2 regions of the Pedobacter sp. SG908 genome follow, and region 2 is predicted to be linked to the other one. Evidence: riboswitches for the same ligand, from Rfam matches in the RefSeq annotation. Region 2 holds a riboswitch; the other holds the start of a gene.
The links. A riboswitch is a leader RNA that binds a small molecule or an ion and turns the genes downstream of it on or off. The one in region 2 is predicted to bind S-adenosylmethionine.
Positions count from the first base shown of each region.

Region 1: another riboswitch for S-adenosylmethionine. It lies ahead of metH (methionine synthase); the one in region 2 lies ahead of FHT21_RS08055 (O-acetylhomoserine aminocarboxypropyltransferase/cysteine synthase).

Region 1 covers NZ_JAAOYY010000002.1:895,321-899,868, forward strand. Annotated here, with positions in the region: gene murQ (N-acetylmuramic acid 6-phosphate etherase) at 1-54, shown strand, start outside; gene FHT21_RS18850 (hypothetical protein) at 162-728, shown strand; gene FHT21_RS18855 (Bax inhibitor-1/YccA family protein) at 766-1,521, shown strand; SAM riboswitch class I at 1,645-1,748, shown strand; gene metH (methionine synthase) at 1,882-4,548, shown strand, end outside.
Region 2 covers NZ_JAAOYY010000001.1:1,960,429-1,964,976, reverse strand. Annotated here, with positions in the region: gene FHT21_RS08065 (aminotransferase class V-fold PLP-dependent enzyme) at 1-939, shown strand, start outside; gene FHT21_RS08060 (hypothetical protein) at 1,132-2,148, opposite strand; SAM riboswitch class I at 2,359-2,469, shown strand; gene FHT21_RS08055 (O-acetylhomoserine aminocarboxypropyltransferase/cysteine synthase) at 2,737-4,068, shown strand; gene metX (homoserine O-acetyltransferase) at 4,095-4,548, shown strand, end outside.

The DNA.
Region 1 (4,548 bases), on a different contig from region 2:
GAGTTATTAACCCGTTATGGAAGTGTGCGTAAAGCAGTTGAAGCCGGACATTAAGAAATGAGAGAATGCTTGAGTGATAGAATTAGAGGGTGATTGAATTCAGCAGCAGTATCAAACATTCACTCATTCAAAACTCACTCATTCAATAATTAAAAAGAAGCATGCACGAAATTGAGCCTTATTATCAGTGGAGAGATGATTATATTTCGGCAGAAGATGAGCGTTCGCCATTTTACAATACCGAATATTCGGAACTTTACTTCGATAAGCAGATTTATAACTTTTTACTGCACCCACAATGGGATGAGTTCGGCTCGAATACCTTGTACATGAAGGTGTTGTACGTTGATTATGACCGCAGTTATGCCATTATAGAGTTTATAGGGGAATGGAACGATGCCATTAATAACGATATTATGCTGCTGAAACGCGATATTTTAGAGCTGATGATGGACGAAGGCATTAATAAATTTATCCTGATCGGTGAAAATGTGCTTAATTTTCATGCCTCTGATGACAGTTATTATGAAGAGTGGTTTCAGGAAGTAGAAGATGGCTGGATTGTTGGGGTAAATTTTCAGGAACACGTAATCACCGAGTTTCGCGATAATAACATCGATTATTACATTAACTTTGGTGGTGCATTTGACAATCTGCCATGGCGCACACTAAAACCACTACAGTTCTTTAAAAAAGTTGAAGAACTGCTGACAAAAAGATTAAACTAAATATTTATTTTTATATAGTTAAATACACAAATTTAAAATGGAACAACAAAATTATCAATATCAAGACAACAGTGTTTTTGTACAGGAAAAATCTGCATCTAAACGTTTCTTTGGAAATGTTTTCTTATGGATGTTTGTGGCATTAACTGTTTCAACAGTTGCAGCTTACTTTATCGCCAGCACACCGGAAGTATTGAATTATCTTTTATCTTATAACCCACAAACAGGTAAGGGTGGCTTTACTGTGTTAGGTTACATTGCAATATTTGCACCACTAGGGCTAGTATTCCTGATGGGGGCCGGTATGCAACGAATGTCTTATCAGGCGTTAATAGGCGTGTTTTTGCTTTATTCTGTATTAACAGGAGTAATGCTCAGTTTCATCTTGTTAACCTATTCTTTACCATCAGTGGTAATTAGTTTTGCCGCAGCAGCCGCGATATTTGCAGTAATGGCAATAATGGGATATACTACAGATACAGATTTGAGTAAGTTTGGCCCAATATTATTTGCCGGTGTAATCGGTTTAGTGATCATTAGCGTTATCAATATGTTTTTGGGAAGCTCAACATTAGGTTATATTATGGGATTTATCGGAGTGGCGATTTTTACTGCATTAACTGCATATAAAGTTCAGGAGCTTAAAAGAATAGGTGAAGGTTTGGATGAAAATGGAAACACTTTAGGCGTAAATGAAAGCAAAAAATTAGCAATCATGGGTGCGCTTTCACTTTACATTACTTTTATTAACTTGTTTTTATCACTATTGCGTATTTTCGGTAACAGAAGATAATCTCCAGAAACAGAACAATATTCTTAATTCTTAAGGCCGCGCAGTTTTGCGTGGCCTTTGTAATTTTATTTGGTAGCAATGCGATAAATTTTGGAATTGATGTTGCTTTGTTGCATTTTTGTATGCTTATTAAGAAAGACGGAGGGATTAGACCCAACGAAGTCTTAGCAACCTGTAACCTACAAGGTGCTAAATTCTATTCTGCAAATAGCGGAAACAGATAAGTTTAGGATTACGATTCACGTACCAACTTTTTAAATAAGCCTTTTAGAGACTTGAGACTATAGATTTGAGATTTGAGACATTGCGTCTTATCCATGCTCATATCTAACATCTCATATCTCAAATCTTACAACAAGAATGAGCATAAGAGAAGAATTAGAAAAACGTATTTTGGTGATTGATGGTGCAATGGGTACCATGATTCAGCGATATACCCTAACCGAAGAAGATTTTAGAGGGGAACGATTTAAAAACCATCCCTGTGATGTAAAAGGCAATAACGATTTGCTCAACATCACACGTCCGGATATTATTAAAACAATACACCTGGAGTACCTGGCTGCTGGTGCCGATATCATCGAAACTAATACATTCAGTACACAGCGCATTTCCATGGCCGATTACCAGATGGAAGACCTTTCTTACGAGATGAGTTTTGAAGGTGCACGTGTGGCAAAAGAAGCCGTAAACGAATTTATGGCTGCAAATCCAGATCGTAAATGCTTTGTGGCCGGTGCTATTGGCCCAACCAACCGTACCCTTTCCATGTCGCCAAATGTAAACGACCCTGGTTTTAGGGCGGTTTATTTTGATGAACTGGAAGCAGCTTATTACGAACAGGTACGTGGTTTGGTAGATGGTGGTTCTGATGTATTATTAATCGAAACCATTTTCGATACGTTAAATGCTAAAGTGGCTATTGTGGCCATTAAAAAATATGAAGAGGTAATTGGCCGTAAACTGGAGATCATGATTTCTGGTACTATTACAGATGCCTCTGGAAGAACGCTTTCAGGCCAAACAGCCGAAGCTTTTTTAAACTCTGTAATGCATGCTAAACCATTAAGTATTGGTTTTAACTGTGCTTTGGGAGCTAAAGAAATGCGTCCGCATATTGAGGAGCTTGCCGCAAAAGCAGGTTGTTATGTTTCGGCCTATCCAAATGCAGGTTTACCAAATGAGTTTGGAGCTTATGATGAGCAACCGCATGAAACGGCACATTTGGTAGACGATTTTATTGCATCAGGTTTTGTGAACATTGTGGGTGGCTGTTGTGGTACCACGCCAGAGCATATTGGTTGTATTGCTAAAAATGCGAGGAAAGCCGAGCCGAGGAAAGTACCAGTGCTTGAGCCTTACATGCGTTTAAGCGGATTGGAACCGGTAACCATCACTCCAGAAAGCATTTTCGTCAATATTGGTGAAAGAACAAATATTACCGGATCCCCTAAATTCTCTAAACTGATCTTAGGCGGTGATTATGAAGCTGCATTGGCTGTTGCCTTACAACAGGTTGAGGGCGGTGCGCAGGTAATCGATGTGAACATGGACGAAGGGATGTTGGATTCGGAAGCGGCAATGACCAAATTCTTAAACCTCATTGCCTCTGAACCTGATATTGCTAAATTGCCCATCATGGTCGATTCATCCAAATGGTCGGTTATTGAAAACGGCTTAAAATGTTTACAGGGAAAAGGGATTGTAAACTCCATCTCCTTAAAGGAAGGGGAGGAGAAATTCCGCGAAAGCGCCCGCAAAATTATGCAATATGGTGCTGCGGTAGTAGTAATGGCTTTTGATGAGCAGGGACAGGCTGATAATTACGAGCGTAGAAAGGAAATTTGCAAAAGAAGTTACGATATCCTGGTGAATGAAATTGGTTTCCCGGCAGAGGATATTATTTTCGATCCGAATATCTTAACCGTTGCAACAGGATTGGAAGAGCATAATAATTATGCAGTCGATTTTATAAATGCCACCCGTTGGATTAAAGAAAACCTGCCTCATGCTAAAGTGAGTGGAGGGGTTTCTAACATTTCGTTCTCTTTTAGGGGAAATAATGTAGTGCGAGAAGCCATGCACTCGGCATTTCTTTACCATGCCATTCAGGCTGGTTTAGATATGGGAATTGTAAATGCGGGGATGTTGGAGGTTTACCAGGAAATTCCACCCGAACTACTAGAAAGGGTAGAAGATGTGCTCTTAAACCGAAGGGAAGATGCAACAGAGCGTTTGGTAGAATATGCTGATACCGTAAAATCGAAAGGTAAAGAGGTGGTTAAAGATGAAGAGTGGAGAAAAGGCTCTGTTGAAGAGAGATTATCTCATTCTTTGGTTAAAGGAATTGTAGAATACCTGGATGATGATGTAGAGGAGGCCAGACAAAAATATGCCCGCCCGATTCAGGTAATCGAGGGGCCGTTGATGGACGGGATGAATATTGTGGGTGATTTATTCGGTGCCGGAAAAATGTTCTTGCCCCAGGTGGTTAAATCGGCAAGGGTAATGAAAAAAGCCGTAGCCTATTTATTGCCATTTATAGAACAGGAGAAACTGGATAATCCCGATCAGGATCAAAACTCTTCCGCAGGAAAAGTATTAATGGCCACTGTTAAGGGCGATGTGCACGATATAGGAAAAAATATTGTGGGCGTGGTTTTAGCCTGTAACAACTTCGAAATTGTTGATATGGGCGTGATGGTTCCTGCGCAGGAGATCATTAAAAAAGCCAAGGAAATAAATGCCGATATTATTGGCTTAAGCGGTTTAATTACACCATCACTTGATGAAATGGTTCACTTTGCAAAAGAAATGGAACGCGAAGGCTTTACCATTCCATTAATTATCGGCGGTGCAACTACCTCAAGGATCCACGCGGCAGTAAAAGTAGCACCAAATTACTCTGGACCTGCTATCCACGTGTTAGATGCTTCCAGAAGCGTTACGGTTTGCAGTACTTTAATGAATCCAGATACCAGAGACGAATATATTGCAGGTATCAGGGCCGAATATGATAAAGCCCGT
Region 2 (4,548 bases):
GTAGCCAAATTAGAATATGGCGAAGATGCGGCTGCTTTTTCTTCGGGAAATACCTGTGGTATGGTTTTATTTCAGGCCTTAAAGCCTGGTAGCCACATTATTGCACCTGATGATATGTATTGGGGTATTAAAAAGCAATTACTTACTATTTTTAACGATAGTTTGGAGTTTGATTTTATTGATCAGACTGATTTAAATCTGATACAATCGAGCATTAAACCTAATACCAAATTGATCTGGATCGAAACCCCATCCAATCCGTTATTAAAGGTTACCGATATCGAAGAGATTGCCAAAATAGCTAAAGCTAAAAACATCACCTTAGCCTGCGATAGTACCTTTGCTTCGCCTATTTTACAAAATCCGGTTTTATTAGGTGCTGATATTGTAATGCATAGCAGCACCAAATACCTGGGTGGTCATAGTGATGTGCTCGGCGGGATTTTAGTAACCGCTAAAAAAGACGAGTTATGGGAGAAAATCAAAAACATTCAGCAAACTGGTGGTGCGGTGCCTTCCCCTTTCGATTGTTTTCTCTTAACCAGAAGTATTAAAACCCTGGCTTATCGCATGAAAGGCCACTGTGAAAATGGAAAGATTATCGCTGACTATTTAAACGGACACCCGAATGTTGAAGCTGTTTTTTATCCTGGATTGGAAAATCACCCACAACACGCAATTGCAAAGAAACAAATGAAAGATTTTGGTGGGATGATGTCGTTCTTAGTTAAAGGAGATATTGAAGCTGCACATCAGGTGGTGAATAAGGTAAAGTTATTTGCGCAAGCGACGAGTTTAGGAGGTGTAGAGAGTTTAATTGAGCACCGCTATTCGGTGGAAGGCCCCGATAGCAAAACGCCAAAAAATTTACTTCGTATTTCTGTAGGCTTAGAGCATGTTGATGATATTATTGCCGATTTGGCACAGGCGCTGGGGTAAAATATAAAACCTATAAGGACTTAAAGACCTTATAGGTTTCTAGTTATTACGAATCTTTGTTTCTAAACCCGATTGCAGCGATATCCTTTTTGGCTGTCATCCTGAGCGAAGTCGAAGGGTAGCCAAAAGGGAGATAAAGCGTAAAGCGGGAATGCAATACCCTAAGGATTACAGAACCCTAATTTCCAAAACTTATTTAGGATTACAAATCGTGGTTAACTTCAAGGAATAATTTGCCTCCAAGGGCTCATTAGTCTGCGCTAAACGTTGCGATCCTGTATTGGCTGGGCAGGCAATATCTCCTGCTGCATCATAAACCAGCCTAGCTCCATTTGCCAATAATTCTTTTGGTACATATACCTGCACCTTGGTAATCGAATAACCAGAAGGAAAATAACGCACATAATAACCGTCAGGGTGTTTAGTCCAGATACCACTTGGCACATCGCTTCTTGGAGGAGCCATACCTGCTATAATGGCGTACTTTTCCATGTCGGCATAAGTATAATTTCCAGAAGCTACTAGTTGTCGAATATTATTTTCTGCTTCAAAAACGGCTCTCACGCCTGATGGTAACTGATCTTTAGCTTTTTCCATTACATCGAAAGGCAAAACACCTAAAGCACCTCCTTCTAATTGCGTAAGTTGTTTCGGTGTTAATAATTTTATCGCAGTAAGTTTAACCTGTCCATTGAAATCGGCAAATTTCGTTCTGGCAATAATGGTCCATAACAACGCCTGGATATCGTGTTGTTCAACATCAGGATGTTTTTCTGCACTTTTAAGTATAGAAACCACAATTTCTTCTTTCGGCCCTAAAACTGGGGCAAACATATATCCATCTCCTTTTGATGGCGCAAAAGTTCCGGCTTTTAGGCAGTAGCTTTTATTGGTCATTTCGTAAAGCCCCTCGCAAAGCACGAAACCGCCTTCTGGATTTTTAGGCAGTAAATACAAGGGCTGGGCTTTTAAATTTAATGAATTAATAAAATCAGGCTGTTTTTCGCCTTCTCTATTTACATCTTCAAAATTAGTGGTAATGGCAGCAGGTTGCTTTAAAAACTTGTCTACGCCTAATGCTTTAGCACCCTGGGCCGTGCCAACTTTTAGTAATTTGTCCTTCAAACCACCAAATTGGGCGTTTGCATTACTTAAACACATTGCAGTTAGTAGCAGGCCTAAACCTAAAGCTTTTATATTTTTCATCATGATTAAATTTAGATAGGTAACACAAACTTAGAATTTTAAGCGTTAATTTTATATTAAAAGTTTTAGTTTGGTATACCGCTACAAAAATACATTGCTCATTTTCAATGTGTTAGTTTAAATTCGAAATTTTATTTTGTCGATTAAAATTTAATTCAGACATTTGGAATATTATTTGGCGGAAAGCTAAATAAAAGTCAATCTTCACAGGTTGATTTATAAAGAAGTGGCGAGAGACTGGCTCGATGACCCACTGGCAACCCTCAGAAAGAGAAGGTGCCAATTCCTGACCGGATAACATGGTGTTATTTGGAGATATAAATTAGAACTGATGAAAACATTAAATCTTCAATCGCTGAGCGAACCAAAATCAAACCTTAACAAGTTAGAACGAGCTTCTATTTCTATTACTTGTTGTGATGTGCGCGCGATTGCTTGTATGTGCTGTTGCATACTGTAATTTAAAAATCTTCCTTTTTTGTTTCTTTCAAACTGGAAGGTCCCGAAAAATCGGGATACGCCTTGTTACATTTTACGATTGCCCAAAATCTTAATGCATTTACCCACTCAACAATTAAAAAAATAGATACTATGTCAACATCATATAAATTTGAAACTTTACAATTACACGCTGGCCAGGAAATAGATCCAACAACAGGTTCAAGGGCTGTTCCCATTTACCAAACCACTTCTTATGGTTTTAAAAACGCTGAGCATGGCGCAAATTTATTTGCCTTAAAAGAATTTGGCAATATCTACACCAGGATTATGAATCCTACCAACGATGTTTTCGAAAAACGTATCGCAGCTTTAGAAGGTGGTGTAGCTGCTTTGGCTGTGGCATCGGGGCAAGCTGCTCAATTTATAGCGTTAAATAACATATTGGAAGCTGGTGATAGCATTGTTTCTTCATCTCACATTTACGGTGGAACTTACAACCAATTTAAAGTAGCTTTTAAACGTTTGGGTATACATGTCGATTTTGCAAATCCAGATGTACCTGAAGAATTTGAAGCTAAAATTACCGATAAAACTAAAGCCATTTATCTCGAAACCATCGGAAATCCTGCGTTTAGCGTTCCCGATTTCGAAAAAATTGCTGCCATTGCAAAAAAATACGATCTCCCTTTAATAGTCGACAATACTTTTGGTGCAGGAGGTTATTTGTTTAAACCATTGGAACACGGTGCCAATATTGTTGTAGAATCTGCAACGAAATGGATCGGTGGCCATGGAACAAGCATTGGCGGAGTAATAGTTGACGGTGGAAATTACAACTGGGGCAATGGAAAATTCCCTCAGTTCTCTGAACCTTCTGAAGGTTATCATGGTTTGGTTTTTAGTGATGTTTTTGGTATTGGTGGACCATTTGGAAACATCCAGTTTATCATCCGTGCCCGTGTAGAGGGATTAAGAGATCTTGGACCTGCCCTATCGCCTTTCAATTCTTTTCTTTTATTACAAGGATTAGAAACATTATCGCTCCGCGTACAACGTCATGTAGATAATGCATTAGAATTGGCCACCTGGTTAGAAAACCATCCATTAGTTAAAGAAGTTCAGTACCCTGGCTTAGCCAGCAGTAAATACAATAACCTGGCTAAAAAATATTTAAGCAATGGTTTTGGCGCAGTTTTATCTTTCGAGTTAGCCGGAAGCAAAGAAAATGCAACACAGGTAATTGATAACTTAAAACTGGTATCGCACCTGGCCAATGTGGGTGATGCAAAAACGCTGATCATTCAACCTTCGGCCACAACACACCAACAATTAAGCGAAACGGAACAATTAGCTGCAGGTGTAAAACCGAATGCTTTAAGGGTATCAGTAGGCATTGAGCATATTGATGATATTAAAGCCGATTTCGAACAGGCATTTGCAACAATTAATGCTTCAGTTCCAACAGAGAGTTTACAAGCCTAACCGTTTATTCCGAATACAACAAAACAATGAGTACAGCATCAACATATCATTATAACAAACAGTTTAAATTAGAAAGCGGAAAAAAAATCCGTAACCTGCAAATTGCTTATCAAACTTATGGCAAATTAAATGCAAATAAAGATAATGTGATTTGGGTTTGCCATGCACTTACGGCCAATGCTGATGTTTTTGAATGGTGGGAAGGTTTGTTTGGTGAGAATGCTTTATTCAATCCGGAAGAGCATTATGTTGTTTGCGCTAATGTTTTAGGCTCGCATTATGGTAGTACAAACCCATTAAGTACCAATCCGGTAACGGGCTTACCTTATTACCTTTCTTTTCCGCAGTTTACCATCCGCGATTTAGTATCGGCACACCAGTTATTAGCTGCGCATTTAGGTATTAATTATATTAAATTATTAATCGGCGGTTCTTTAGGCGGGCAACAAGCTGTTGAATGGAGTATTTCGGAACCGAATA